DNA from 4 places in the Clostridium swellfunianum genome. Region 3 is predicted to be linked to each of the others. Evidence: riboswitches for the same ligand, from Rfam matches in the RefSeq annotation. Region 3 holds a riboswitch; each other region holds the start of a gene.
The links. Region 3 has a riboswitch for cyclic di-GMP ahead of NBE98_RS02460 (EAL domain-containing protein). Riboswitches for the same ligand answer to the same signal wherever they lie in the genome.

Region 1 (7,983 bases), 3.4 Mb from region 3:
TCCAAAGTTTTTCTTAAAAGCTCTTACAAAACCTGAATAATCCTTAAATCCACACTGTTCTGAAACACTTGATGCTTGAACGCCTTTTTTTATAAGTTCTGCTGCCTTGGCAAGTCTCTTTTGAAGTATATAATTATGTAGAGTATAGCCCGTTTCGCTTTTAAAGTTGTGCATTAAGTAGTATCTATTTATATAAAATTTTGAGGCAATCCACTCAACAGATAAATCTCCACTTAAATTCTCGTTAACATATGCTAGTATGTTAACTATTCTTTCGTCGTACTGAACATCCTTTTCTTCTCTATTTAATTTAGTTTTAAGCATGAACCTATTAAGATAGACTATCAACTGAATAAAGTATGCATTTTGAAGCACCTTACTTCCAAACTCATTGTCTCTTATTGCTTTTTCCAGAGAATATAAAGTTTCTTTAACTATATTTAAATTTTCAGCAGTTAAACGAAACAAATTGGATTTCTCTTTAACTTCTAAATAAAAGCAGGAACGCAAGTCACTTTCATCAGTGCTCTGATGTTCTAGAAAGCTAGAATCCACCCAAATTATAATTCTTTCATAGTACTCACTTGAATCTATAATAGGCTTATGTACCTCTTTGCTGCTAATAAAAAGAATATCCCAAGGCCTAAGCTTATAATACTTGCCTTCAATTGCGTAGGTTACATTCCCTGAAATAAAAATTACTATCTTGTTAAAATCATGATAGTGAAAAGCATGCTCTTCAGCTTTCTTATCTTTTAAGTGAAAGAATCTAAAATCTTCATTTAGATAACCTCTTTTAATCTTAATCAAAGCATTATCTTCCAAAACAACACCTCCATTTTATTAATTAATTATAGCACCTTTAGCAATGTATTAACCATTTTAAGCAATAAAAATTGCATTTTATTATACTATAATACTACTATAAAAGTGATTTCTGCATGTTCAGGAGGTAAAAATATGAAATTAAACGAACTACTAAAAGGCTTAACCTACGAGATTATTCAAGGAAGCGATAATATTGAAATCAATAATATAGGCTGGGATTCAAGAAAAGTATTATCCAACTCTCTTTTTATTTGTGTGAGAAATAGAAATGTTGATAGGCACTCTTATGCCTCCGCTGCTATTCAAAATGGTGCAGTTGCTTTGGTTATTGAGCATGATATAGAAGAGGTACCAGCAAAAGTTACAATTATTAAAGTGGAGGACTCGAAAAAAGCTATGGCAAGCATAGCAAATATATATTTTGGAGAGCCTTCTAAAAAATTTAATCTAATTGGAATAACAGGAACTAACGGTAAAACTTCGGTAACCTATTTTGTTTATAAGGTCTTAGAGAACGCAGGAAGATTGACAGGAATTATTGGTACTATTGAAAATAAAGTAGGAGACAAGGAGCTTAAAACAGAAAAGCTTAATCCTACTACTCCAGACTCAATTGAGCTTCAAGCGTCCTTTAAGGAGATATCTGAGGCCGGAGGCTCTGATGTAGTTATGGAGGTTACCTCCTCAGCTCTTGATAAAGGAAGAGTTTATGAATGTGATTTTAACATTGGCGCCTTTACAAATTTGACACAGGATCACCTTGAAGAGCATGGAACCATGGAAAACTATAAGAATGCAAAGCTTAAGCTTTTTAAAAAGTGCAAAAAAACTCTAACTAATATTGATGATCCAGTTTCAAAAGAAATAATAGAGACAGCCTCTGGAGAAGTTTTCACCTATGGTATAGAACGCGCTGCAGATTTTAAAGCCTTTGATATAGTTTACGGTCTAAATTTTATAGAGTTTTCCTTAAGCTTTAAAAGCCAGATTAAAAATGTAAAATTTAATGTTCCGGGAAAATTCAGCGTTTATAATGCTTTAGCAACCATAGGTATATGCTATTTGTCAGGATTAGAACTGGAGGAAATAATTGAAGGATTAAAGAATATTACTGGGGTGCCCGGAAGAATAGAAAAAATAGCAAATGATAAAGAAATTTTGACTATTGTAGACTATGCCCACTCTCCTGACAGCCTCGAGAATATAATAAAATCCATGAAGGATATAGCAAGAGGAAAAGTAATTACTGTATTTGGCTGCGGCGGTAATAGAGATACCTCTAAACGCCCTATAATGGGAGACATAGCAGGAAAGCTTTCTGATTTTGTAGTTATAACTTCTGATAATCCGAGAAATGAAAACCCTGCAGCAATTATTGATGAAATAGAGCAAGGAATTCTAAAGACCAATTGTGACTATATAAAGTCCGAAAATAGGGAGGAAGCTATATATACTGCCTTAGGCAAGGCAAATTCCGGTGATGTGGTGATTATTGCAGGAAAAGGTCATGAAACTTATCAGATTCTTGGAGATAACATTATACATTTCGATGATAGAGAAGTTGCTAGAAAATACTTTAGCAGATAAATATTCAGTGTACAGGAGGCGTAACAATTAATAATTGTTATGTACCTCAGAGAAATACAGGAGGGTAAAAAATGAATTTATTAAAATCTTACAAATCTTCTTTAATACTTCTCAGTTCTGTAATTATAGGAGGCTTAGTCGGCGCAATTGTTGGTCCTAAAGCATCTATAGTTGAGCCGCTTGGTGATTTATTTCTAAACTTGATGTTTATGATTATTGTTCCACTAGTGTTTTTCAGTGTTACTTCAGCAATTGGCAACATGGTTAGCATGAAAAGGCTTGGCAAAATACTCGCTGCAATATTTATAGTGTTCACAAGCACAGCCCTTTTAACTGCTGTTATAAGTTTTATTGGAGCCTTAATTATGAATCCTACAAATGGAATTGATACTTCAGCTATTAAAGCCCTAATGTCCAAAGCTGCTGAAGGTACTCAAAGCACAGAGAAAGTTGGTTTTTTAAAGCAGCTTGTTAATACCTTTACAGTATCGGATTTTATAAGCTTATTTTCAAGAAAAAATATGCTTCAGCTTATAGTATTTTCTGTAGGCCTTGGTTCGGCAATTGCCATGGTTAAGGAAAAGGCACAGCCTCTTGCAAAATTTCTGGATGCTGGAGCCAGTGTAATGATGAAGCTTGTTGATATAATAATGTACTATGCTCCAATAGGTCTTGGCTGCTATTTTGCTTCTGTAGTAGGACAACTTGGCCCACAAATCCTTCAAGGCTATCTAAAATCCTTTTTACTATATTTAATATTAACCGTTGTGGTATATTTGGGACTATTTACTCTTTATGCTTTCATTGCTGGCGGAAAAAAAGGAATAAAGATTTTCTGGGAAAATGCCATAACTCCATCTATAACAGCCTTAGCAACCTGCTCAAGTGCAGCCTGCATACCTGTTAACCTTGAGTACGTAAAAAAAATGGGCGTAACAAAAGATATTGCAGAAACTGTAATTCCACTTGGCGCAAATACTCATAAAGATGGCTCAGTAATAGGTGGTGTATTGAAAGTAACCTTCTTATTTGGTTTATTTGGCTATAGTATGACGGACTTAAAATCAGCATTATCTATAATTTTTACTGCCTTTCTAGTAGGTGCAGTAATGGGCGCAATCCCGGGAGGAGGAATGATTGGTGAAATGCTTATAATAAGTGTTTATGGCTTCCCTCCAGAAGTCCTTCCTATAATAGCAGTAATAAGTACAATCATAGATGCTCCTGCTACTCTATTAAATTCTACAGGAAATACGGTATGTTCTATGCTGGTAACTAGAATGGTTGAAGGAAGATTAAAATTCGCTAAAATTTTAGCTTCCGAAGCCGGATTAAGCGAGCCCGCTTAAAACTGAAGCTTTCTCTGTCAAAATCAATATTACCAAAGTAAAGAATCCACAAAATCTATAGCAGATAGCAAAACTAGCCAGCCATATAAGAATATAACAATTTAACCATATGGCTGGCTAGCCCTTAATCTCTTAAAAGAATCAGTATTAGTGACTCAAATTCCAAAACTTTACTTATACCTTCTATTGTAATGGGTAAACTATAGATATGCTAAATTTAGCATAATTCAAAGTTTTGAAAGTGGGGAATTTAATATGAACGATAAAAATCTTCAAGAAACTCAACAATTAAACGCACAGGCAAGGTCAAACTCAACATCTGATGGAAAGTCAAAAGTCAGCCTAACTCATCCTGAGCTAGGACAAAGCTTTACAAACAGCATTTCTAGCTCAGATCTTCAAGAAGCTGTAGAACTTAATCAAAAGTCTAGACAAAATAAAAATAGATAAATATATGATCATAAAAATGCAAGGCAGGTTTCATAACCTGCCTTTACCTAAAATATTATTTTCTCTAAGTCCTTTAAAGAAGTAACTATATAATCTGCTTCTAAAGAAATGTATGCCTTATTGGTATTATACAAGCAGGATTTAGCTCCAGAACTTTTAGCCCCTATTATCTCGATGTCCCTATCACCAACAACTAAAGTTTCAGCCTTATTCATGTCATATTTATTAATTAAATATATGAAGCCTTCAATATCAGGTTTTCTTTTGAACCCTTTGTCTATGGTTACTACTTCAGTAAAAAGTTCTGTCATGTCATGAAAATCTAAAATTTTAAGTGCAGTATCCTCTTCTCTATGAGTCAAAATAAAGTTCCTGCCACCTTTATTTATAAGTTCTCTGCAAACTTCCTTAGCATAAGCAAATGGTATTATTTTACCCAAGTCTGAATTTTTTTCATATACTCTATATTCTTCCACGAACCTGCTATCAAGCTTATAAAGTTCAGTAAAGTGTTTAGCTGCCGTATAGAAGGAAACTTTCATATGTTCTAAAATATTTTCTTCACTTTCCTTTATCTCTCTATCTTCAAGAGCTCTCTTGAAAGCGTACACCATTGCAGGATAAGTATTAAATAGCGTGCCGTCAAAGTCCCAAATTATATTCTTAAACATTTGCATCCCTCCTTTTATTTTATATAAGGTTTACCTAGATTTTCAGTTAAATTAACCAAGTCATCTTTCATTATTATTCTGTCTAAGCTCTTCAATATTTCACCTTTATCTTCAGCTTCAATGTTCATGGATGCTAGTATCATATTTTTTAGTTCAGCTATCTCTTTATTTTTATTATCGATAATATTTTCATACTTTTGTTCCATTTCAGTCCAATTTCTGTTGAGCATATTTATTAAAGACGCCATTTCATCAGAACTACCTACTATACGATTTAGGAGTAGCAGATTAAGCCTTAAGACCTCTGGAATTTCTCCGTGTGAATATCTCAACTGGTGATCTATCTCACCATACCCTTCTTCAAAAATTGTTCTCACTTGTATTTCAGCAATAACCTTGTGATTTGTTGGGAAGGATTCAATCAAGTAATGAACTGAACGATATCCGGATTTTCTTGAATGAATTTGAATATTAAGTTCCTCAAAACGTTTGGTGTCATCACCTTCTCTAACATTTGCAGTAATCTCAACAACTTTCCACATGCTCGTTATAAATTTATGTATTTCTTCCCAATCCTCTTTAAAAATATGTATGGCTCTAATTCCTATTAAATCTGTAATTTGTTCCTTATAATTTTCAGCAGAAAACTTAAAATCTTCACCATATTTTTTCTTCCTATCTGGAGTCTTTCTAATTATCTTCTCTATTAAATGTTCTGATTCCTTAACTCTAGATTTTACAGAATGTATTTTCCCATGAGTTCTTAGGGTACTTGCTATAAAGTCAGCCTGAGTTTCATAAATATTTTTATATATATTATAATCTGAATAGATAGCATTAAGAGTTTCCCAGTTTATTCCCATGCTTTCAACTTCATTTTCAGTAAGATGATATTTCATTAAAAAGTCTTTCCTTGAGATTTTCATGAAATAGCCTCCTTAATATTATTTCTTCATAGATTATATCATAATGCTTTAATTTAAAATAGAAAAAACCATCAGTGCGGTTTAAACTGCTTGATGGTTTTTTCTATTGCTCTATTTACCTAGCTGCAAGAAGAGGCTATTTAATTTAGATGCCAAAAACACCGTGAAAATTGGGGAAGATAAACTATACTAGAGGGAATAGTATAATTATTGGGTCTACTTTTACCTCTTCTTTTGCTTGTTACTTGCTCTGTTATATTCATCTACTTAATTATGATCATAAATGCTTCAACTTGAAGCATTTATTAAATCAAGAAACTCAATTACTTGACAATAAAAAATACCCATACCAAAAAGGCATGGGTGTAAAATCTTTCCAAACCTTTCGGCAACTGGCTGACGTAGTGTTTCTCACTTTAGTCCCTATAGCTTTGCGTCACTAACTTTCGTTAGTTTTGCCTTTATCGAGTTTTACTTTCTCTAAACTAATTATATAAAAGGTCCTTATAGTTTGCAATAGGACAAATATGAATGTTTATAAAACTTTATATATTTATTTTATGAACTGAACTGTAAATGCATCCTTGGAAAGTGCATCAAATTCATACCCCATCACTTTTAACCCCTCAATAACTTGAGGAAGTGCCTCAGTTGAAGTAGTTTTCAATCTGCTGCCGTGCATAAGAATAATAGCTTTATTCTTTCCTTTTGCCCCCTGTAAAACATTTTTCACTATTGTTTCCTTAGGAACAGTATCTGCTGCCGCATCCGCTGAAGACACGTTCCAATCAAAATATTGGTAGCCTTGTTCTCTAACTGTAGATATAAGCTTTTTCATGAAAAGCCTTCCACCATATGCCCAACTTACTTGGTTATTTGAGCCTCCAGGAAAACGGATAAGCTTTGGTCTCATTCCTGCTGCTTCATATATAAAATCATTTAACTTTTCTGTGTCCTCCATATACTTGTCAATTGAAGAATAAATATATGAATATTTATGCGAAGCAGTATGGTTTCCTATTTCATGTCCTTCATCAGCCATTCTTTTAAGCATTCGTTTTTCAAATTCAGAGTTTTTCCCATCAAGCTCCAAGTTAGGAAAAAAAGTTGCCTTTATGTTATATTTCGCTAAAGTATCCAGAATTCTAGCTGTATTTTCTGACATGGTATCATCGAAAGTTAAGTATGCTATTTTCTTATTATCATTGATAACTTCATCGGCACTTTTTTCCTTAAACTTGAGAGCTAGTTCAGTATATTTCATGCTTTTATTTCTTAATATCGCCTCTGAGATTTCATCATTATTATCTTGCTCCTCTGGTGTGCTGATTGATTTGGCCTCAGAAATAGCCTTTTCTGAAAGCAGGTTTTCCTGTTGCTTTTTTTGTGAGCTGCATCCTGAAATAAAAATAATAGCCACTATAACAAAAAGCACTGTAGAAGTAGTTCTGTTAAGCATTTTTATCCCCCTATAACCTACGCCTGTACATACGTTTTATAATCCTTTGTATTATATCTTAATTGTATGTGCCGAAGTAAATACTAATACTAATACTATGAAAACAATGGGAAAAACCGCTAAAGCAACATTAATTACCTTAACGGTTCTTAGTTTATCTATTCATAAACTGTTCAATATCTTCTACAGTTTTAATTATATCTTTAGACAGGTTCTCATAACCACTCTCAGTTACAAGAACATCATCCTCAATCCTGATTCCTATCTTCTCTTCTTCAATGTAAAGTCCAGGTTCCACAGTTAATACCATTCCAGACTTAAGCTCTGTATTTCCATCTCCAACATCATGAGTATCAAGACCTAAATAGTGACTCACTCCATGATAATAGTATTTCGAGAGCTCTGAGTCTTCATTAATAAGTCCTATTTTCTTTAGGCTCTCTGCAAGAGATAGTTTTGTAGCCTCGTTAAGCTTTGAAAATGGAACTCCTGGTTTTATAACTGCCATAGTATCTTCCATTGCTTTTAGAACAATATTATAAATTTCCTTTTGTCTTTCAGTAAATTTTCCATTAACAGGGAAAGTTCTGCTAATATCTGCATTATAGTACTTCCACTGCGCTCCTAAATCAAATAAAATCAAATCACCATCTTGTGTATTGGCGTTGTTTTTTGAATAGTGAAGTACTGTGCCGTTAACTCCTGATGCAGCA
Region 2 (7,983 bases), 1.0 Mb from region 3:
AGTTAGAGGAATTCCCCATTTGTTGCAGTCAAGAATATTTCTAGATAAATTCTTTAAGGTTTGATCTTCCCACTTAGAGCCAGGAAACCCCATACTTATTACGGAGTCTGCTCCAAGCCTAATTGCATCTTCTACATTTACTACAGCTTGAAGAGGCTTATCTTTAGAACCTAAAAATGATGAACCACCGTCAAGTCTTAAAATAATGCCCTTGCCATGAAAATCATCAGCGAATTTTTCCGCAAGTCCAACTGTTGCTAAAAATGCATCTGCTCCTGCTCTTGCTACCTCGCTTATTATCTTTCCTGGATACTTCATTGCAGGAAGTACATTAAAGCCGTTTCCATGGTCCATAGCCATGATAAATGTTCTCTTATCCTCTCTGAATACGTGATTTAGACGATGTACTTTGTTTGCCATGTTGAATCAACTTCCTTTCTTTTAAATGTATTATAGACTGTAAAGTTTTTAACATATAAAGTGTTTTAATATATTGCAAGCTGCTTGCTCCCCTATAACAGGCTTAAAGAAACATATTTAAATGTTACATTTGTACATTATATGAGCGTTTGTAACAGAACATTACTCTTGTATTTATTTTTAATAAATTATTTAGCCTATTATTTCTAAACTCCTAATTTCTAAATACTAACAAAAATATAACTCAATAAGCTTGTACGCACTAATAATAAGATGGTATAATAAAAGCCTAATTTAACATATTTTGGAAGGTGATACTGTGCAAGATATAAATATAAGAAATGAGTATACAAAGGTTGCCTACTACTATTACAAGTTAGGAATGACTCAAGATGAGATTGCAAAAAAAATGTCCACGTCTAGGCAAAGAGTTAATAGAATTCTTAAAAAGTGTCTTGAAACAGGAATTGTAAAAATCGTTATACAAGAATATGATAATCAAAATGTGGATTTGGAAATTGAATTAGAAACCCTTTTAGGGCTAAATGAGATGATTATTGTAAATAATGCTGATGGTGAAATCAACGAATTCCTTGGAGCTGCAGCTTCCTCCTACCTTGAACGCGTCTTAAAGGCTAATGATATAATTGGCTTCTCCAGGGGAAGAGCTTTGTCTTCTCTAGTACAAAATCTTCGACCAATGGATAAAAAGAATCTTACAGTCACACAACTCGTTGGCGGACTTAATGCTGATGAATCCCATATTAATTCAGATTATATTGTGGCTCACTCCTCAGAAGTTCTAAATGCAAAGCCATGTTTTATGTATGCTCCTATTATTTTAGAAAACAAAAAGCTCCGTGATTCTCTAATGAATGAAAGCTTTTTTTCTAGCGTATACGATGTCATGAAGTCTTGTACTATAGCAATTGTTGGTATTGGAGATATGTCTGATAAATCTAACTTTGTGCAAAAAAATTTCATATCGAAATCAGAATCCTATATTCTTCAGAGTAAAAATGCAGTAGGGGAGATATGTACACATTATTTTGATGTAAACGGAAAAATAATTGATAGCGGTTTAAATGACCGAGTGTTATCCATAGATTTGCAAAGCTATAAGAGCATTCCTATTCGTATTGGGGTTGGCTGTGGCCCAGAAAAGCTTTCTTCCATACTTGGCGCCGCACGAGGAGAACTAATAAATGTACTTATAACAGACTTTAAAACAGCACAAGCTCTATCTGAAATGTTATAGTTAATATTATAATTGTAGTCTTGTGTATATAATGAATAAGACATGCTACGCCCATTAGACAAAGTAAGGTGCTGCAGACTATAAAATCCGCAGCACCTTTTTTACTTTATCAAACTATTCATTTCAATGGCAGTATTTTTTAATTCTTCTGCGCTCGCAGCAATCTCTTCGCTTACAGCGGCAGTTTGATTTACTGACTTTGTTACTGTTTCAAATCTGCTTAGTGTATTTTCTGTTGTCTCCACTATGTTTGAATTAAAGGCTACAACATTATTTGTTTCTTCTAACAGGTTAGTCATCAGTTGATTAACCTCTTTGATATTCTCACCTGATAGTTTCTGCTTATTTAGCATGTTCATTACACTAGAAACTGTTTCACTCAAAATCTTATTTCCAAACTCTATCTTTTCATTGCTGTCTACCATAAGTGTTTCTACCTGTGATGTTTTTTCTTTAAACTCATTAACGATAACACTTACATCACTTAAAGACTTTCTGCTGTGTTCAGCTAGTTTTCCAACTTCCTCTGCAACAACTGAAAAACCTCTTCCAGCTTCCCCTGCCCTTGCGGATTCAATGCTTGCATTTAGTGCAAGAAGGTTTGTCTGGTCGGCAATATCACCAATCATTGAAAGTATCTCATCCATTTGTCTTGATTTTTCTTTTAGAATTTTAGTTGCCTCTGAAGTTATTACTATACTCTTCATTGCGCCATTCATAATATCAAGCACATTCTTTACAGATTTCTCATTGCTATTGGAAGCTTCCATCAGCTCCTCAGAAATTGCCTCAGTTTCTTTAATTTTTGAAGATGCTGTTTTATTTATATCCAGAAGAGTTTCAAGAATTTGTCTACTTCTATGAGAATTATTCAGCATTTCATTTGCATCCTCGCTTACGGCCATACTAGCACCTGCGATTTCTTGCATGGAACTATTTTCTTCTTCTATAATATTTGTTAATGAATCGCTAGAACTTAAGAGAGCCTTTGAAAATTCAGAAATCTTATTAAACAGCATTGATATACTGTTATTTTTTTCGCTCAGTATATTCTGATTTTCCTCAACCTCCTTAAGAAGTCTGGCTGAAAACAAGGTAAAGATAAAGATACCAAATGAAACAAGGCTTATATCTACAGCTCTTATAATTAGCTCTCTAACAAGCACTTGCTTATCTGGAAGCGCTACTGGGTTTAATAAAAACAAAGCTATTTGACACATTATGCTTATTGTTAATGATATTATATTCATCTTTGTATCTAAAAACATAGCACCAAGGATTACAAAATAAAAAACACTTATCCATAGCTCCTTAGATGGGAATAAAAGAGTTATATACATATAATTAGTATAAGAAATCAGTAATATAACAGCTTTAAGCACAATTAGCTTTCTATTCCAATTCTTCTCATCCTTCATGATGTTTTTATACATAAGCCTAAAGGTTATTAGTTCAATTAAAACCAACCCCATTAGTCCTAAAATAGGAGTCCAGCTCATTTCGCTGTATAAGCCAATATACTTCATAAATGCAAACAATCCTCCTGCTAAGCAGGCGCTTATTGAATAAATAATTAAAACAAATTTTAAAGTTCTCTTTTGATAATCAACTAAAATACTTGCGGATTTTTCCATATACATCCTCCTTCGCTTCAGTATGCTTGTTTACTTTTTTACCATTTATATAATAATGCTGCCATGGTATATCCACCTGCTACTGAACAAAATATTGAAATTTCATCCTTATTAAATTGCTCTTTATTTAGCCTGTCATCCAATGCCATAATGGGGCTTGTGCAGCCTGTATATCCGTACTTATTTCCAACAAAAGTCGCCTGTTCAAAAGAAGCGCCCAATTTCTCCATAGTCAATCCTAAATCAAACTTTGAAAATTGAGACATGAAATAATGTGTAACATCTTCTTCTGTATATCCATTTTCCTCTAAGAGACCAATTATTAATTCCGACCACTTTTCTGAAAGGAAGCTAAAGTCAAAAGGATTCCACTCCATCTTCTTTTCGTCTGGCTCTATATCCTTGTTAGGTATGTTAGACAAACCGCATGCAGGGAACCTTATAGTTTCATTATAGGTATCATCAGTATCCATTCTAGAGCCTAAAAATCCTCTTTCCTCCTGCTCTTCCCTTACCTCTAGGACTACAGCTGCTGCTCCATCTGAAATACATCCATAAACAACTAAATCATTTTCCTTAGCAAAAGGACTTATGTGCATTGAGCCTACTACTAGAATTCTTTTGTACTTCTTATCAGTTTTTAAATATCTAGAAGCTATATCTATTCCTGTGATCATACCAATGCAATCATTGTTTATATCAAATACATTTGTAACACTCTTAGCCTGAAGCATATTTTTTAGTATTAATGCACAGCATGGAGTCAGGTATTCTGGAGTATCTGAAACAGAAATAATTGCATCAATATCCTTAGGCTCAAGCTTCGCTTTTTTTAGAGCCTTTTTTGCAGCTTCAACGCCCATCGTTATGCTTGTCTCATTTTCTTCTGCAAGAGTTCTTGTCTCTCTTCCAACCTTCTCCATTAAACCAATAGCATGCTCTTCCATACCGTATTTCCTAAAGTGATTGGCATAATATTCATTATCAACTATTCTTTTAGGGTGATAGCTTCCTACACCTTTTATGTATACATTTCTAAACATTAAAACGCCTCCAAACTTTACTCCTTATTTTTGTTGCAGATTTTTAGTCTTTTAAATGATGTAAACTGATTGTCTAAGATGTTGATATAGACTCACCTCCATTTACATATATAATCTGCCGAGTACTTTTGAAAGCCATAAATAAGAACTCAAAAAATACCAAGGTAGACTATGATTAAACGTCGCCCTTGGTATTTTTTTATTTATGTACTTCGGCAACCTGGCAATCATAGGATTATGCATCCTTTAGACCCACGGCTTTGCGTCCCCGCCTTTCGATGGGTTTGCTATTATCGGCACGTTTTTTCAATTCGCATCATATTATAGCACAATTTTCCATAAAGTCCAAGTGTATATCTTATAAGAGTTTCCTAATAGTATTTCTTCACAAATTTCAGCTTCCGTACATATAATGATAAGTGATTAATAAAAAGGAGATGTTTTAGTACGAACATACTAGGCAAAGCGATGTCCTATTCCTTTGTAAAAGTGTCTAAATTCTCAGAGAAAAAATTTAACAAAGATACTGAAAATGCTTTTAGCCGAAATACTGAAGTACTTAATAAAACTCTTTCAAGAAATTGCAGCACTGAATTTGGAAAAAAATATAACTTCTCAAATATTCACAGCGTGGAGGATTATAAAAAGAAAGTTCCTCTATGCACTTACAAGGACTATGAACAATATATTAGCAGAATGTGCTCAGGTGAGGAAAACATCTTGGTAGCGGAAGAAGTAAAATTCTATGGAATGTCCTCTGGAACTACAGGCAAACAAAAATATATCCCAGTCACGAAGAGTTCACTTTCTGCTGTATCTGAAGTAATGAGCATGCTTATACAGAGAATTCTTTATAATAATTTTAAAAGCAGCTGGTCCTATGGCAAAGGCTTATCACTAACCGATATGGTTATAGCGGGATATACTCAAGGCGGAAAACCAATATGTGCAGGAACTTCCGGAGGTATGAGATCTATAAAATGGATGATACCATTTATTTGGACTACTCCTGTAGAGGTGATGAATCTAGGGAAAGGCATTGATACCCTGTATCTTCACCTTCTGTTTGCAATTAAAGAGCGAAATCTTATGTATATAAACGGAATTTTTATTTCTTCTGTTCTAGATATGTTCAGACATTTGGAAAAACACTCCGAAGAGCTGGTGAGAGATATCCGAAAAGGAACTATTAGCAGGAATATTGGATTATCAGAAGCTGACCGAAAAGTACTACTTAAAAAAATATCGCCTGATGCAGGGAGAGCTGACTTTTTGGAGAAGGAGTTTAAAAAAGGCTTTAAGGGCATCGCTAAAAGGATATGGCCGAAATTAATATATATAGCAAGTGTTACTGGAGCAAATTTTTCTATATATGATGATAAGGTAGCTGAGTACAGCGGAAATATACCTGTTTACTCCAGCGTTTATTCTGCCACCGAAGCTGCTGTAGGTGTAAATAGATATATAAACAAGCAGAGATACGTAGTTATTCCAAGGGTGGCTTTTTTTGAGTTTATACCTGTTGAAGATTTAGATAAGGAGCAGCCATCAACAAAAAATCTAAACGAGCTAAGGCTAGGCTCAGAATATGAAGTTGTTGCCACAAATCAAGCAGGCTTATACAGATATAGGATAGGCGATGTTATTAAGGTTGTAGATTTTTATAATCAAAGCCCTGAAATTGAGTTTTTGTATAGAAAAAATCAATTATTAAACATGGTATCTGAAAAAACTACGGAAGAACATGTACTCAATGCTCTTTCAAATATCTTTAAAAACCTTGGAGCAAGCTTTTCAGATTATACTGTAACTCCGGACAACAGCATTTCTCCTGGAAGATACGTATTTTATATTGAAGCAAAGGACTCCTTGAAAAATAGCAATATAAAAAGTATAAGCAGTCTAATGGATAAGGAACTCTCCAAGATAAATATTGCTTATGGTAGACAAAGGAGCAAGCGCAAACTCGCTGAGGCACAGGTTAAATTAGTTAAGGAAGGTACCTTCATGCTGATAAAGAAAATGAAAATAGCTAAGGGGGTTTCAAAAAATCAGTTTAAGATGCCTAGAGTTGTAACTGATAGAGAGATAATTGATTTGCTAGACAGAAATATTAAATACTAACAAAGTAAAAGCCTCAAATAGTATATCTATTTGAGGCTTTTACTCTATTTAAATAATCCTAAAGGCATTAAAAATCTGCCAGCCCCTGCCACTATGTGAGAGATTAAACGGCTAGCTGTAAGTACTTAAAAACATATAAAACTGCCCTCAGAATATATAATAAGGTTTATGCACATACTGATTACAGCTTATGAAATTGGGGTGGTAGTTATGATTGTTATTTATCATGATGTTGGTGGAACACATTCGTCTTGCGTTTGCGCCAATATACATATAAATAAGCTTCCCACAGATAGATTTCCTGAAATAGAACAAATATTGAGCTTGCCTACCTTTGATAAGATAACAAAAACTGATTATGGCCGCTTAATATATATAGGAACAGACGAATTTGGAGCTAAGGTATACACTTTATGCAGAATGCGAAGCAAGAGATTCGTGATACCTGCCATATCAGATATGTATCAAACCTTCAATGGGAGCATGGATGGTTTTTTTCTCGCTGATACCTCTCCAACAGTCAATAATTTAATGAGACTCGGAGGTCTTAGCTCGAGGGGACTTAACCTGGTTTCCTTTGGAAGACCTATTGCTGCAAAAGCAGTCATAGATGCCTATCCTCAGATGGTAGATTTGGTTAAAACCACAAAGGAGTACATGAGGAAACATATATAGATGGATCATCAAAAGACTATAACGTTCTGCTGCTGATATGCCCCCTTTATATTAGACAGTTACAATAACGAAACTGTTTCTATAAAGGGGGCACATTATAGTCAGACCAAGTGCTTCTATTATTAAAGGCTTCCGTCAGCCTTCATTTCTTTTAATAGCTTTTCAGCAAGACTCAGGTAGTTATCCCAAGCTGTATTTCTAGTAGTGTAGCCGCTTGCTGCATAGTCTCCTGTGCTTCCTATTGCAGGCATTTTGGATATATCTAGCATGTTTTGTGTTTGCACAGCAACCTTGTTTAGTTCATCCATTTGAACGTTGAAGCCTATTCTTGAAGGCTCTTCGTACTCAACACTTTCATACTTTGACTGTCTGTAGTACTTCTTTAAGGCTGGATCTTTTATCTCATCTGGTGAATCAGCAAAAATCTCATCGTATCTAACAGAAACTATTTTCTTGTCTTTTACAACTACTTTAAGAAGACCAGTTAGTCCTCCATCAAGCTTTTCAGCGATGCTGTAATACTTCTCGTTTGATGCTTTCTCAAGTGCTGGTGCTAATTTTTGAGCTAATGGAACCATTGACTGCTTTACGCTGTTTGAAGCTCCTGACACTGTGTCTACCTCAGTTGTCAAGCTTTGCTTTTCAAGCATTTGCTTCTCTGCCTTAAGAACTCCTTGAATCCATGCAGCACCTTTTTTCTCACCCATAGTGAAGTTATATTCTGACATACGCTTTGGCACATCTTGATAATAACGGTGGTAATAATTTGGACGAGTTCTCTCGTTAAACTCAACAAGAACTATCTTCCCATCATTTTTCACGGCTTCTA
Region 3 (7,983 bases):
TAATTGCGGGATTCATTCTGATTGATGTAAATTCGAAGGAAGAAGCTATAGAGTGGGCCATGAGAATGCCGGACCCGCAAGGATATGGAGAAGGTCAGATTGAATTGCGTCAGGTATTTTAGCCGCCAAATCATCCTGCAGCCGTCCCGCTTTAAGCCTTGAAGCCATGACTGCACAATTCAAGGGCTAGCTCTCAGAATGATTTAGGTAATCATTTTGAGCTAGCCCCTTTATTTTTACAGCCTGTTAACTTCAGTTTCAAGTACCTCGAAAGCCTTGTCTAATGCTTCTCTAGGAATAAGACCATAGCAATCTCCAAAGGAAAGCTCTGTCTTACAGCTTGAAGGGCTTAGTTCTCTTAGGCCTTGAACTAAGGCTACATTGGTACTTTCCATCACGTTAATAAGTATCTTTTCAAGAGTCTCCTTTGGCTGGTCTATGTGCAGGTGGAACATGTTGCATACAGGAAGCTCTGGAACTGTCTTAATGCCTTTGATCTTATTGAAGTGTTGTGCTGCTTCCACAGCATGCTCCCAATATTCTTTCATCTTACCCATACGCTTATCCATATTGAATTTCGAACTTACTATGTATGGATAAAGGCTTATGAGGTCTCCGCCATGTCTTCTTTTCCACACCTTGGACTCCTCTATAAAATCAGAGCTTCCGGCAAGTACAGCTCCTGCAATACCTCCAAATCCCTTGTAGAAGGATACATACACACTGTCAAAGAGGCTGCAGATTTCGGCAGCTGTCTTGTTGTAGTAAGGCAGAGCTTCGAAGAGACGAGCACCATCTAAGTGAAGCTTTATTCCTTTAGCTTTGCAGTACTCAGCTATTTCCACAAGCTCATCAAAAGAAGGCAGCTGGCCACCGATTTCGCGCTGAGGAAGTTCGATTAAAAGAGTTGAAATAGGCTCGTTTATTGCTTTAATTTCTTCAAGTGTGAAAAGGCGGTTGCTTTCACCTAAAAGAACACTCCCTAAATTGTGAAGCACCTTTAAGCCGTCCTGTTCGTGGATTTCCAGATGGCATAGAGGATGGTAGGCTACCTGGTTTATATTTAATCTATCAGACCATATTCTAAGAGCAATTTGCTGGGCCATTGTTCCGCTTGGGAAAAAACCTGCTTTTTCCTTTCCTAATAGCTTTGCCATTTCTTCTTCGAAATCATTTATAACTGCTCCGGCTCCGTACATATCTGAAGCTGTGGAAGGATCAAGATTTTCAAAGGCTTCCATAAGTGCTCCAAAGTTTCTCGGGCCATTGCCAGTTAGCTTGTACTTTGTTGATTTAACAACGTCGATAAAGGATTTTTCCATGGTTATACCCCCTGAATTTATAAGTTCTCTATAGATTAATTATAGCACTATAAAACTTGTTAAAATATACTATAGTGTCACTTACATACATCCAGCTATTATCTTAACAAGTTAAATCATCTGGTCATAATTCATATAAGGCTTCATATCATTGTTTAGGCTGAAAAAAGTAAAAAGTTGAATTGACTGCCCACTCTTTAGGAAAGTAACATTAGGGGTATACATATCACTGTTGTCAATGCCTAACATTTTGTCAAAAAGCTCATTCCTGCTGCCAAAAATATATACCGTATCCTAACAATTTGTGGTAATATTAACTAAAATATACCACTTCCTTTCTTTATAGGAGGTATAGGAACTGAAAGCATCCCATAAAAGTTTTTGAATACAAATAAGGTTAATTTATTCTGGAAAGGCGGCAATATTATGAAAAGAATTATATCTATTATAACGGCCTCGCTGCTACTAGTAACGACAGCTGCTGGCTGTGGTGCAAAATCTGGTGTCAAAACCTCAAGCTCTCCTGTAGAAGATCCAAAGCTTGTAGAGCTTAAGACAAAGCTTGATAAGGAGTTTACTGATTTTTATGGAACGGATATCTTTAGCGGGTATGTGTATATATCTAAAAAGGGTACTGTACTTCTGGATAAAGGCTATGGCAAAGCTGACTTTGAAAAAGGTACTGCAGTCACAAAGCAAACCAAATTTGATATAGCCTCCTTAACAAAGCAAATAACCGCTGCTTCTATAATGCAGCTTGAGGAAAAGAAGCTTTTAGCTGTAACTGATACTATCGATAAGTATCTGCCTAGTTTTCCTTATGGAAACGAAATAACTATCCATCAATTATTAACCCATACTTCAGGCCTGCCTCAGCACTCTTTGGAGTTCGACATCAGAAAGTTCAGGCCCTCCTATAAAAACTTTGGCAAAGAAGGCAAGGATGAGAAGGTTAAGCTTCTTTCTAAGCCAGGAACAACCTTTGAATACAGCAATACAGGATATATTCTTCTGGGCTATATAATAGAAAAGCTTTCTAGTAAAACCCTCAATGAGTATTTCACTGAAGATATATTTAAGCCTCTTAATATGAATAATACTTCCTTCAGAGATGATACTGGACGGATAGAAAATCTAGCAACGGGATATTCCTCGGAGAAGAAAGAAAAGGTAGAAACGCCCTGGAACCTAACAAATATCGGCTACTCCCTTGGCTCAGTAGCTCTTTGCTCTACAGTGGAAGACCTCATCAAGTGGGAAAGTGCTTTAAAAGAGCAGAAATTGATAAGCAAAGAATCCTATGAAAAGATATATACTCCTAATAAAAACAGCTACGGTTATGGCTGGTATATACTTAAAGACTCAAAAGGAAACAAAAGCTATGAGCATTATGGAAACGCCTCAGGCTATAGAAGCTATATTCTAAGAGCGGTGGATGAAGATATAGTAGCAATAGTGGTAAGCAACTATCAGAACATCCCTCTAGAGGCTATGACAGCACAATTTAAGGGCTATCTTAAACAATAAATTTTTAAGGCTGTTTATATTTTATATATGAGCAGCTTTTTTGTCTTTCCTTAGAAGGATTGCGGTGTGAATGCTCACGTTATTTATTTTGATCCGACAGTTATTGATAGTTCCTTTACCCTAGAAAAAATATACGACATTTCAGAATTTAATAAGTTCACAAATATTCAGGACTATTTTTATCTGGAGCCCTTCCTCTTTAGGACTGAAAAAGCAAATGCATATATTGAAATTGGACTTGCTATGTATAAAAGAGTGTCCCAGCTTTATAAAATGCTATATGACGAGATAAATCCCTGCGATGGTCTTTACTGGGTGTGCCGTTCCCGCTCTTTCTTCCTGGAAATATTGTTTATAATACAATATGTGTATACCAATTTACAAACAGAGGAAAAACTCCACCTTCCCAATAGTTCTGCGGATTTAAATGAAGTGCTTCTATATTTGCATTCAAATTATCAGGACAAAATTACAATCGAGGATTTAACACAAATCTTCCATATAAACAGAACAACCTTGTCTGAAAAGTTTCGTGCCTCAACAGGAATGTCTATTAAAGATTACCTTATTAAGTTAAGGATTAAACTATCCGCTGTAATGCTAAGAGATACAATGCTTCCAATATCTGAAATAATGAATAGAGTAGGTTTTAATGAAGCACATCATTTTTCTAGAATGTTTAGTAAATGCATGGGCTGCTTGCCTTCAGACTATAGAAAAAAATCCTTTAATATATAAATAATTATATATCCTTAATAAGAAGGAGCGTTAATCATTTAAATTAACACTCCTTATCTTTCACTTCATGTTGTGAAAGTCCCTTTGATTTATTACTATAAAAATAGCATCCTCAAGGATTCTGCCTTTATAACAAAACTGATAAACTATTGTCAATTTTATTGATTGGAGATGGCATACCAAGTAAATATCCTTGAGCATAGCAAGCGCCTAATCCCTTTACTAATTCTAAGGTTTCTGCATCCTCAATACCTTCAATGATAATTTGCGCAGAGTCCCCAACCATTCTTATAAGGCTCTCAATGATCCGCTGCTTTTTCTTATCGTTTACCGCATTTAGAAGATAGTATTTATCTAACTTGATGTACTCCGGTTCTAGTTCTATCCAATACTGAGGTGATGTATATCCCATTCCCATATCGTCTACAGCAAATTTTACATTCCTTGCTCTCAATTGTTCTAAAGTTGATTTAAGCAATTGCCAGTCATCAATACGTTCGGTTTCTGACAGCTCTAATACGATATTAGGGATATTTTCTGAATGCTTATCCCACCAAGAAATAAAATCTCTTTGCAGCAATGTCGAAGGAAGGATATTTATAAACAAAGAATACTCCTTTAACTTCCCAAAAAGCTGCTGTGCCTTAATAATTAAATGTTTATCCAGTATATTGTGCTCCCCTAATAGCTGTGCATTCTGAAAAACTTCCATTGGATCTAATGTGATACGTTTTTTATCACGCATAAGAGCTTCATATCCAAGCAGTATATCGCTCTTCACGTCGTAAATAGGCTGATACCAACAGGTTAAGTCACAAAAGTTTATAGACTGTCTTATTGATTGTAATTTCATAAAGCATGCCCCCTATCATAGCTTCTTTAAAACGGTTTCCTATGTTTTTAACTAATATCAAAAAACAAAAAATGGATAGATAGCACAATAGCTACCTACCCACAATACAATTATTTTGCAAACAATTTTATAATGTGAACGGCAACCCGACTATCATGGCGAATCATCGCTTTAGACTCGTAGCTTTGCGTCACTACCTTTCAGTAGTTTTGCCCTTAGAATACAAAATAAATTCTACATTAATAGTAGTTTTTTGTCAATATTTGTTTAAATAAGCATTTAATATGTATTTAACGCGTATTATGTAAAATCATGTTATAATATGTAATCTCGCTAGATTTTTATAAAATTAAAAGGCGCCCCTAAGGACGCCTTTTCCCCTACAACTTAAACTTATTTACATTCTCCAGCATTTCTCTAGTCATATTGCATAAGTTTTGTGCAGCTCCCGCCACTTCTTCCGTTGATGCACTTACTTCTTCTGTGGATGCTGATATCTCCTCTGAGGATGCGGACATCTGAACGGCAACTGATGCAACTTCTTCTATCTTTTCCATTACTATATCTTTATCTTTATGCAGTGAAGTTGAAGAGTTATTTACTTCCTGTATTTTAGGAATTATAGCTCTTATGGCATTAACAATACTGTCAAAGGATTTTATAGCTGCATTCACTATCTCCATTTCGCTTGATAATTCATCGCTCATTTCCTTTGAGGTGCTAACCATACTGTTGCTGTTTTTTGATATATCACTTATTAGAGAATTAATAGTCTCGGATGAACTTTTACTTTCTTCAGCAAGCTTTCTTATTTCGTCAGCAACAACTGCAAAGCCCCTTCCTGCTTCACCTGCTCTGGCTGCTTCAATAGCCGCATTAAGTGCTAGAAGGTTCGTTTGACTTGCTATTCCGTTTATCAGGTTGGAAATATCATTTATTTTGTTAATTTTTGTTCCTAAGTTTGATATTTTATCTGAGAAATCATTGAATGCGCTTTTAACTGCATTAATTGATTGTGCCAGATTATCTATCTTGCTATTGCTGTCGTTTGCTATATTATCAATTTCATTTGCATTCTTATCAACTTCTTCGATGGCTTGTATTATGTTTTCTAACTGTGAACCAAATTTATTTGTTATATCTGAAACCTTCATCAAACGCTCTGTTTGATTCTCTGCACCCTTTGCTACATCTTGTATTGCTGATGTTACATTGCTTGAGGCTGCTGCCATTTCTTCAGATACTGCAGTTAAGGTTTCTGATTGAGTATCAATATTTTCAGAGCTTTGCTTTATGGATTTAATCATCTCTTTAATTGAATCCTGCGTAGACTTTATGGCATTTGTAATTTCACCAAATTCATCATCCCTCTTTAAGTATTCATTAGATATATCAAAGGATAAATCGCCGTTTGATAGCAATCCCAGATACTTCTTTGTATTGTTGAGAGGTTTTACTATAAATTTAGTAGCAAAGAACATCATTCCTACTATTGATGCTAGGATTAGTATAAGCGTAAATCTAGAAATTTTTATTAGTATTTCATTTACTTGACTGCCTATAACTTTCTTATCCATTCCAATAAAGAACATACCTATATTTGAACCATTTTTATCTTTTATAGGAAGGTATATTGCTTTATATGGTTCATTTAAAACAGTTGAAGTACCTACATACTCAGTTCCTTTAGCTATAACGGTATCTATAACCTTTTCTTCTGCTTTTGTTCCTGTTGCCCTGCCATTGTTATCAGGTATAGTTGTAGCAATTCTTGTGTCTTTTAGGAATATTGTGCACTCAACATTAGCTCTCTTTTTAATGCTGTCAAGCATCTCAGTATCATCGTTGATTAATTTGCTTCCCTTATATAGTTTGTCATTCACTATGCTCCAGTCGCCTTTATATTCCTGATTGATTAATTCCATGCTTAGGTTTGAACTTGTCCTAAGAGTACTGTTAGTTATGAAGCTGTTAAACTGAACATAAATAATCACGCTAACAACTATGCTAAAAATTAAAATTGTAGAAATAATCAATGAAAGTAACTTTCCTCTTGTTTTAAAACGAATATTCATTTTTCTCATCTCCCATATTCTTAAACACCTCACTTTACCAATATTACTATTACATTGTTACATTTTCCACAAAAAAAGACATTCTTCACAAAATCTTCAGAATACTGTATGATAATTACATTTTATGTTGTTAGTTGCCATTTCTATATAAGGTATTATCCTTAACGCTCAAAGTCTTAGCTCCATCAATAAAGAAATTAAATTAATATTTTAAGCTTCTTAAAATGAATATTCCCAGCTATTATTGACTATAAATAATTTACAAGCTATAATAATCACATGATTTAATCACTTGATTAAATCATGTGATTATTATTTTTTTGATGAAATTGAGGTGTAAGCATGGAGCTTTCTACAAAACAAAAGATAATACTAGCCACTATTGGGTGTATTGAAAAAGAAGGAATTAATGCTGTAACAATAAGAAGTATTGGAAAAGAAGCCAACGTAAACAGTGCAGCTATCAATTACCATTTTGGTTCAAAAGAAAAGCTTATTGAAGAAGCTTTTGATTATATACAAAAAGATTTCATGATGGACTTTACCGAAATTATTAACAAGGACATGGACTTAAGAAAAATAGTAGAAGAATTGCTTCTATATATTCTTCAAGGAACTATTAGATATCCCAATATTGTAAAGGCAGTACTATATGAGCCATTCTTTAATAATAATTATAATGGTGTCTTTATTAATAAATTAAATGCTTTATGTGAGGAGCTTTGCAGAAAAGTAAATAAGCAGCCTGCTTCTGATAAAGAGAAAAATAAAATTGCTGTCATTCAATTAACAGCCTCAAGCCTCTTCATGGGAATCTTTCCATGTATTTTTAAAGACTTTTCAAATATAGACCTTAGAGATGAAAATATGTTAAAAGAATATATAAAAACACTGTCAGATATTTTTGTAAATGCAATTATAGGGTTTTAACTATGAAACTAAACCTATACATGTCATAAAACAGGCAGCTTTAAGCCTTTTTAGGACATGTATAAGTTAATAGTTGAATTTAAAACCCTATATAGGGTTTTAACTATGAAACTAAACTTAAAATCCTTAGGGGATTCTATATAAAGGGAGTAAGCGTTATGGAAGGAAAATGGTACAAATTAGATAATGCCGCAAAAATATATCCTGCTATCAGAGAAAAAAATTGGGCACCAATGTTTCGAATTGATGCAGTTTTAAAAGAGGAAGTAAATCCAGAGGTTCTTCAAGCAGCACTTACAATGACTTACAAGAGGTTTCCAACCTTTTCTGTTAATATTGTGAAGGGTTTGTTCTGGTATTACTTTGAGCCAAATGAATCTGAACCTAAAGTAAGGCTTGAAGATACCTATCCCACCTCACCCTTTTCAGAGAAAAAGGATGGTGGCTATTTATTTAGAGTTCTACACTACAAGCATAGAATATCTCTAGAAATATTCCATTCTATTACTGATGGATTTGGAGCAACCATTTTTTTAAG
Region 4 (7,983 bases), 2.2 Mb from region 3:
TAGTTCAAAATATCGCTAGTTCTGCTCAGGCTGCTGCTTCAAATTCAAATGAAATAATGTCAAGTATTAGTGAAACTACACAGGCGATGGAACAGGTTTCAATTTCAGCACAAAATCAAGCAAATATTGCAGAACAATTAAGTGCTTTGGTTCAGAAGTTTGTTATATAATCCTAATTATAAGTAGGAATAATGAATAGATTAAAACTACTAATAATTATAAAAAATACGATAAAGCTGTATAGAGCATAATAATGATGTAACATAGAATTATGGTTAGAAGGCACGAAATAATGACTTCTAACCATCTTTTTTGTGTATATAAAATCCGTTTTATGGCAAGTATCTAAATATAGAGATTGTCCAAAATGGGAGGGTTAAATAGTGAATAAATTTGCCATAATTGAATTTATATCTAAAAACATAAAGTATACAGAAGAAGAAAAGGAGCTTATAAAAGCTATTGAAGAAGCTAGAGCAGAGCTTTACAGAACAAGGCAGTATTTTGAAATGGTTACTGACCCACAGCTCGTTGACTATGCAATTTATATGGAACAAGCTGCAAAATCCAGATTTGTTTACCTTTTAAAGCAGGCAAAGGAAAGCGGAATAAAGCTGAATAATAAATTTTTACAAAGTGAAGCAGATGCAGTGGTATAAATCACTGCTTTTTTGTAATATAAATTATATAAGCGATTCTAAATAGAGAATCTAAAGATTAAGGAGGGGAATGAACGATGGAATACATGGGGTATTTTTTACTGGCGCTGGTATTTCTATTTTTAGTAATAAAGGTATTTACCTGGCCAATTAAAATGTTTTTTAAATTATTGGTTAATGCACTGCTTGGGGTTGTGTTGCTTTTAATTGTTAACTTTATAGGAGGATATTTTAACTTCTTTATAGGCATCAATTGGATAACAGCTTTAATAGCAGGCTTCTTTGGAGTTCCTGGGGTTATATTCTTAATAATATTTAAGTTATTTTTGTAAAAATATATAAGCTAACTAAATATAAAATACAATGATTTAAGAAGAAAGCTGGCGTGTAATCTTATTTAAGTGCACGCCAGTTTTAATTTACCCTATTTAAAATCAACAAAAATAATTTTAGAAGTAACTCTTTCACTCACAACCTCTTTGCTAGTCTCAATTTCTTTAGAAACAATTAACTCAGTCTCATGTAAAACCCCTCCACAGTCTCCGCATTTTTGATTAGCTCTGGTATTTGAAGTATACCAAATATGATTACATTTACTACAAACAAGCCGTATCACAGTAACCCCCCTCCACATAAATAGCGCCCCTTATTTTGTTTCCTCATTATATGAGGTATGCAAGAATATTATGATACATAGCAATTGGAAAATATAGTAAAATATTCTGACAAATTTATTGTAAGTTTTGTAGATTAAATAAGTATTTAGCGATAAGTGTACTTAATTCAGTACTAAAGTACTATAAGACGTAAATTTTAGTGAAATAATTGGAATAAATTTGCAAAAAATAACGTGTAATTTGTAGGATAAAAATTAAAAATATCAATTAGTTGTTTATAGAACAGCTTCTATAACAAGTAAGGTTAGAAAGGGAATACTACTTTTGTATCATATAATATCACCTCTTAGTGTAATGTATCTAATCATGTGAAATGATATAGTTTAATAGATTAGGTATATGTTTTAAAGTCAATAAATTAAGTTGATGTCATTAAGACAAAGAGGTGATTATATAATTGGCTAAGACTAATAAAAAAAGCTATGGTTTAAAGACTATATCTGCATTAATGGTATTATTATCTACCTCTATAGGGGTAGGATATGCACATTGGACAGATCAGATACAAACGGTTGCTGCAGTTTCAACCGCAAAGATAAATCCTGTTTTTTGTGGTAAATTTAATATTACAGATGTTCAAGGAAGCAGCAGGGATTTAAAAATATCTTTTGATGGTGATATGAAAAATACAGAAACAAGGTCAGATGATGAATATTATACTATGATTTTAGAAAATAAATTATACTTGAAAAATAGTAATGGCAATGGTTCACAATATAAAGGCTTCTTACATTATTGTATAAAGAATAATGGGTCAATTCCAATAAAATTCGATGGTGATAATGGCATAATACAAGTCAAGATAAATGGAAATAAAATAGATGTACCTGTTGTAGTAGTAAAGGGCATAAGTGGCAATGAACAGGAAGAATTTCAATCAGAAATTTCACTTTACGATGGCAAATTAAAACTAATACTAAACCAGCCTAAAAAGGTATTAGATGGTGGAGAGGCCATATATAATGAAAATGCGGCACCGCAAATTCATATACAGGCTTTCAATCCAGGGGTATATTCATTTGAAATCGAATTGCCATTTGTAATGAAGGATAATATTAAGAATACAAAGGAATGGAGTAATAAGTTAGTTATAAAAGGTGTTAATTTAGAGGTTGTTCCAGAATCTAATTAAAACATTGTATAGCTAAGAGATGATGTTATTAAAAGCATCATCTTTTTTTAATATACTACTAAAGAAGTAAAAGCAGGTGTAGGTTTTGATTATGCAAAGTACACTTTATGCGGAAGAAAAAAGAAAAGTTATTAGTTAAAATTCAATTAGAGTAAATATAATTTAAGCAAGGTGTGATTAATGTTGAAGTTATTTAAGAATAAGAGTATATTTGCTATTTTTAGTCTCATATTTCTAGTGATCTTTATTTTTTCTAAATCATATATTATGGCAGAAGCCCAAAATGCTGAAAAAGTGTTTTATTTAAATGAAAATCAGAGTATTGACGGAACTTTATTTACAAGTGATGAGTTGCTAGGACCTGGTGATAAGCTAATTAAAGAATTTTATATTGCTAATAATAATAATTTTAAATGTACCCTTAAAAGCATTAGTATTACTGGAAAGATTTATAATGAAAAGAAAAAGCTTTTAGCTAAAGAGGATACGGAATATCAAAGTTTTATTAAAAGCTCCCAAATGAACTTTTTCTGTGAAAATGAAATAATATATTCAGGGAATGTAGATGAAACGCTTATATTTAGTTCAAAAGACGGCAATTCAGTAGATTTAGAAAAAAACAGTAAGAAGAAGTTTAAAATTGAGTATGCTCTAAGTAAAGAAGCAGACAGCAGTACTATGGGGCTTGAGCATAAGTTTGATATAAGTTTTAATTTTTCAGGGAACGATCCTAATATAATTGATAAAGGAACTGATGAAGATATAGTAGTAATAGAAAAAGGGGTTGGAGGAAGTTTAGTTCAAACGGGTTATATGGTTGATACTAAAGTTCTTTTAGGGATAGGGTCAATTATACTAGTTTGTGGATTGGTATTTAGTTTTAAGAGAAAACGTGAATAATTTGATACATCAAGACATGAGTTATCATTAAGCTCATGTCTTCTATTTTTTTAATCTAGAACTAAAGTAGTAGATGAGTAGATAAAAGGGATAAGTGAATAGTAGTTCTTTTGTTTTACCAAAATTATACCAATGTAGGAAGTTTCAGTAAGTTAAAGTGGATAGAATTATATATGTGATCACAATTAAATAAAAGATTAACAAATATTCTGGAGGGATATTATGAAAAAGACAAGAATTATAGCAGCTGCTCTTATGGCAGCAGTTATATCGGCAGGTGCTGGATATGCAGCTTGGACTGATACATTAAATATTAATAGTACAGCTAGCACAGGAAAAATGAATGTTGAGTTTACAACAACTAAGATATTTGGTCAAACAATAGTTCCAAACAAGGCTGAATTGGGACCATATCTAGGAAGTACATTAGATCAAACTACTAAGGTTGTTAATGTATCATTAAGTAATTTATATCCTGGTTCAGGATTACTTTATGCAGTGCAGTATGAAAATAAAGGCTCAATACCAGTTAAAATTGAAAGCGTAGAGGTTAAGATACCTACCGGAACATTTGCTGATGAAATGAAAGATGCATTGGTTGTTGTTGGTGGATATACTCATTGGAGAAATGGAAGGATTATAGGTGGTGGAATACTGCCAGGGCTTGGGGCTATAGAACAAAACAAATATCATTTGAAAGATTTGCAAACTAATTTAAATACATTATTAGCAGGTACAACAATGGAAGTGGGAGATGTGATTAGTTTAGATATCCCAGAGGAAGATAAAGGTACAATTAAGAACTTGCTTGACAGTGAAGGAATAGAAGGATTTAATCCTGAAACACAAAACTGTATAGTAATGGGACTTCCTAAAGGAGCAGATAGTGACAATACATTAATGTCAAAAAATTTAACTACAGATCAAAAGGAACAGAAATCCATAAATTTCCAAATAAAATTTAACTTTAAGCAATTTAATAAATAATAGAATGAAATAAAAAATTATTTTTGGAGGGTATATTATGAAAAAATCAAGAATATTAACAGCTGCAGTAGTAGCGGCAATGGTTTCCTTAGGAGCTGGATATGCAGCATGGACAGATGCATTAACTATTAATAATACAGTTAGCACAGGTACTTTAGATGTAGATTTTGTTGGCGGCGGTGTAGTTTGGAATGCTGACAATGCTAATGTAGCATTTGGAACTGCTAGTGGTAGTGAAAATACTGCAACTATTGATTTAGATAATTTATATCCAGGAGCTGTTGCAACAGTTACTCTTCCGGTAAAGAATAATGGAACAATACCTGTAAAGAATGGTACATTTACATTTAGTAATGTTCCTAGCTGGTTAACAGTTAGTACAACTAGCCAACCTACTTTAGCTGTGACTGAACAAAAGAATGTAACAATTACAATGACAGTTGGAGAGAATGCTCCACAAACTTCAGATGCAACATTTACAGCTACAGCTGTTTATCAACAATTTAACAAATAAATTAATCTTAATTTAATAAAGCAGGTTATAAACCTGCTTTATTAATATATATTTAGTTAAGTCGAAAAAAAATCTTAACATATGAAAAGGTGATAATAAGATAATTTAATTATAACATTATCTAAAGGTGTAAGCATTTATGAGAAAGATAAAATTATTGTGTATAAGCTTTGTTGCTGCGCTTAGTCTAATGGGTATAGGCTTTGCTGCTTGGCAGGATGATTTAACGGTTTTTAATACCGTTTCAACGGGACAATTAAATATTGAATTTATGAAAGATTCAAATGGATCTGCATCATCTATTTTTAGCATAGATGATGCAACGCAAAATTATGTGAAGCTTCAACCAACAGAGATTTCAGATAACAATAAAAAGTTGTCTATATCTGTTAAGGATTTATATCCAGGGGCAATGGTGTTGTATAATTCTAAAGCTCAAAATGTTGGTACAATACCTGCTGCAATCTCAGAGATCAAAGTGGATTTTCCTATCGATAATACGCTGCTAAAACAGAGCTTAGTTATAGCTGGAGGATATACTTTATTTGATAAGACTGGAAAGGTAAAATATGATTCTCAAAATGAACCTATGGAGGGTTACTTTGTTGGAACGTTGGCTGAACTTCAGAGAAATTTAAATTCAATTCTTAAGGGATTGAGAATGGATTCGGAAGATTATATTCTGTTTGGAGTTCCGGAAAAGTATGCAGATAAAGTAAAACAGAAAGTTCCTTCATTTAATAAGGATTGGGCTAATAATACTGTTATATATTTTCCAAATCTTAATGAAGATCAGAATCAACTCCAGAAACAAACAGTTTTATTTGATATAAAAATTAATTTCCAACAATTTAATAAGAATATACCATAATAAGAAGGCAGGGATAGAATGAACTAACCCTGTCTTTTTAAATTTGCTGTATTAAGATGTCATAAAGTTTGATTAAAGCAAATGAAAGGTATGATTAAAACAAAATTTGTCTATAAAAAATAAAAAAATGACACATAAATCATTTGGAAATAATATACAATTAGGTGATATAATAAGTAGGAAAGTTAAATATAATGGAGGCAAAGAAATATACACTGCAATTGGGCACCTGGTGTATATTGAGCCAGTGGTGCAACCGGCCAATGAAAAATTATTTTCGTTGGTTTTTTTATTTGTAATAAAAATTAAAAACAAATAGGAATTAAGTGTTGATGAAGGGAAGGAATTTAAGTGATAAGTGTGTTGAAAAATTTAGTTAAAATAAAGCATATGTCAGATGATATAAAAATAATTTATCTATATAGATATTTTTCACTTGCAATAACTTCTCTGTTCTATTTGATTACAAATAATCAATCTTCTATAAATAATAAATTAATAATGATTTTATGCTTAAGCATATCATCCATTATCTTAAATTACTTGTATATTAAAGTGGATGCAGGTAAGACAATTATTAAGCTGTTAATTTTAATTGAAATTATAGTAAATACAGTGATTTTGATACCTACAGGAGGAATAAACAGCCCCTATATATGGTATTCACTAAATACAATTCTAATTAATATACATTTTTTAAATATATATTATTGCATGATAAACTTAATTTTTTATCTTATTGTTTCTTCTGAAGTTTCTGCCTACATATTTAATAAAGCAGATCATAACCTTGAAAAAAATTTAATAATCAATTCAAATCTAATACTTAGCTTCGTGTTAATTACATTGGCCATATATTTATTATTTAAGCTAGCAGATAAAATAGGAAGAGAAAGGGAACAGCTTAAGATATTAAATAATCAATTAGCCAATACAAATAAAAGACTAAATGAGTCTATGGAGTATACAATGTCTCTCTATCAAGCGGTGTATTCGTTTGTAAATGTAAAAAATGGAGATAAGTCAATAAGATTACTTGTAGACTATACTAAGAAAATCACTAAAGCAAACAATGTATTTTTTTTCGAACCTTGCGCTAGTGGCGAATTACTTATACTATTTGATAACAATATACCTGAATACTCAAAACACGCAATAAGTAAAGTAATTACCAATAACTTAAATGATATTAAGGACTCTGATGAACCTGTTTATATATTTGAAGGCAATTATGATTATATCGCTGTCACTGTAAAGTCCTTAAATAAAATATATGGAATACTAGGAGTTGAAATAAATTTAAGTCAAGATAAAGTTATTATAAGAGAAAACATAGATCAATTAAGATTTTTAGCATCTTTAAGTTCTGTTGTGTTTGAAAAAAATGAATTAGAGCAAATCAATGAGAGGTTAGTAATAAGTGAAGAACAAAATCGAATAGCGAATGAAATTCATGATAGTGTTAGTCAAAGGCTATTTGCAGCAGCATGTGGAATCCATTCATTAACTAAAAAGGTGATGAACAACTATTCAGTAGATGTTATTGAAGATCTTAATGCTATTAGAGATTCTATAAATAATTCAATAAAGGAATTAAGGGAAACAATTTATAGGCTTAGCTGGAAGAAAAAAGGACATAGTGCATTTAAGGAAAATATAGAATCTTTTATTGAAGATATATCTAAGCTTAATAATGTAGATATACTATTTGATTTAGTAGGTGATGAGGAATTTATAAGCACTGATGTTAAAAAGGCATTATACAGAATTATTTGTGAATGTATTGGAAATTCCGTGAGGCATGGCAAGTCAACTAGTATTAAAATTCTGATACATATAGAAAGGAGCTATACAAGCTTAGAAATTATTGATAATGGAATAGGTTTTAATGTAGATGATAGAACCAAAGCAAAGAATGGAGGCTTAGGTCTTTCAAATATATTTAATTTAGTATATCTATTTAGTGGAAAAATTAAAATCAATAGTTCAGATAACGAAGGAACAAGGGTCGATGTGTTATTCCCTAATAATACTTTAAGCGATGTGGAGGTAGTAGTATGAGGTTAGTAATTGTTGATGATCATCCATTAGTAAGAAGGGGACTTATTTCAGTTTTGAAGGAAGAGAAAGATATAGAAATGGTAAAAGAAGCATCTAATATTACTGATGCTGTTAGTTTAATTACTAAAGAACAGCCTGATATTGCTATTATTGATTTAAAGTTAGGGAACGAGAATGGACTA

Region 1: another riboswitch for cyclic di-GMP. It lies ahead of NBE98_RS18320 (RelA/SpoT domain-containing protein); the one in region 3 lies ahead of NBE98_RS02460 (EAL domain-containing protein).
Region 2: another riboswitch for cyclic di-GMP. It lies ahead of NBE98_RS06940 (3-oxoacyl-[acyl-carrier-protein] synthase III C-terminal domain-containing protein); the one in region 3 lies ahead of NBE98_RS02460 (EAL domain-containing protein).
Region 4: another riboswitch for cyclic di-GMP. It lies ahead of NBE98_RS22540 (sensor histidine kinase); the one in region 3 lies ahead of NBE98_RS02460 (EAL domain-containing protein).

The regions. Positions count from the first base shown of each region.
Region 1 covers NZ_JAMOFV010000006.1:3,872,754-3,880,736, reverse strand. Annotated here, with positions in the region: gene NBE98_RS18345 (AraC family transcriptional regulator) at 1-825, opposite strand, end outside; gene NBE98_RS18340 (UDP-N-acetylmuramoyl-L-alanyl-D-glutamate--2,6-diaminopimelate ligase) at 961-2,415, shown strand; gene NBE98_RS18335 (dicarboxylate/amino acid:cation symporter) at 2,487-3,764, shown strand; gene NBE98_RS18330 (hypothetical protein) at 4,020-4,214, shown strand; gene NBE98_RS18325 (HAD-IA family hydrolase) at 4,262-4,885, opposite strand; gene NBE98_RS18320 (RelA/SpoT domain-containing protein) at 4,900-5,811, opposite strand; cyclic di-GMP riboswitch class I at 6,196-6,281, opposite strand; gene NBE98_RS18315 (polysaccharide deacetylase family protein) at 6,365-7,270, opposite strand; gene NBE98_RS18310 (aminopeptidase P family protein) at 7,425-7,983, opposite strand, start outside.
Region 2 covers NZ_JAMOFV010000006.1:1,525,058-1,533,040, forward strand. Annotated here, with positions in the region: gene NBE98_RS06925 (class I fructose-bisphosphate aldolase) at 1-420, opposite strand, end outside; gene NBE98_RS06930 (sugar-binding transcriptional regulator) at 740-1,678, shown strand; gene NBE98_RS06935 (methyl-accepting chemotaxis protein) at 1,780-3,312, opposite strand; gene NBE98_RS06940 (3-oxoacyl-[acyl-carrier-protein] synthase III C-terminal domain-containing protein) at 3,351-4,355, opposite strand; cyclic di-GMP riboswitch class I at 4,567-4,654, opposite strand; gene NBE98_RS06945 (GH3 auxin-responsive promoter family protein) at 4,824-6,479, shown strand; gene NBE98_RS06950 (DUF3189 family protein) at 6,690-7,154, shown strand; gene NBE98_RS06955 (FMN-binding protein) at 7,277-7,983, opposite strand, start outside.
Region 3 covers NZ_JAMOFV010000006.1:495,075-503,057, reverse strand. Annotated here, with positions in the region: gene NBE98_RS02480 (YciI family protein) at 1-122, shown strand, start outside; gene NBE98_RS02475 (threonine aldolase family protein) at 237-1,322, opposite strand; gene NBE98_RS02470 (serine hydrolase domain-containing protein) at 1,749-2,849, shown strand; gene NBE98_RS02465 (helix-turn-helix domain-containing protein) at 2,916-3,587, shown strand; gene NBE98_RS02460 (EAL domain-containing protein) at 3,715-4,440, opposite strand; cyclic di-GMP riboswitch class I at 4,578-4,664, opposite strand; gene NBE98_RS02455 (methyl-accepting chemotaxis protein) at 4,821-6,515, opposite strand; gene NBE98_RS02450 (TetR/AcrR family transcriptional regulator) at 6,858-7,445, shown strand; gene NBE98_RS02445 (hypothetical protein) at 7,604-7,983, shown strand, end outside.
Region 4 covers NZ_JAMOFV010000006.1:2,740,243-2,748,225, reverse strand. Annotated here, with positions in the region: gene NBE98_RS13130 (methyl-accepting chemotaxis protein) at 1-170, shown strand, start outside; gene NBE98_RS13125 (YaaL family protein) at 384-659, shown strand; gene NBE98_RS13120 (pro-sigmaK processing inhibitor BofA family protein) at 737-991, shown strand; gene NBE98_RS13115 (hypothetical protein) at 1,084-1,275, opposite strand; gene NBE98_RS13110 (hypothetical protein) at 1,734-2,468, shown strand; gene NBE98_RS13105 (hypothetical protein) at 2,649-3,368, shown strand; gene NBE98_RS13100 (hypothetical protein) at 3,591-4,355, shown strand; gene NBE98_RS13095 (SipW-dependent-type signal peptide-containing protein) at 4,393-4,869, shown strand; gene NBE98_RS13090 (hypothetical protein) at 5,009-5,740, shown strand; cyclic di-GMP riboswitch class II at 5,928-6,011, shown strand; gene NBE98_RS22540 (sensor histidine kinase) at 6,092-7,801, shown strand; gene NBE98_RS13080 (response regulator) at 7,798-7,983, shown strand, end outside.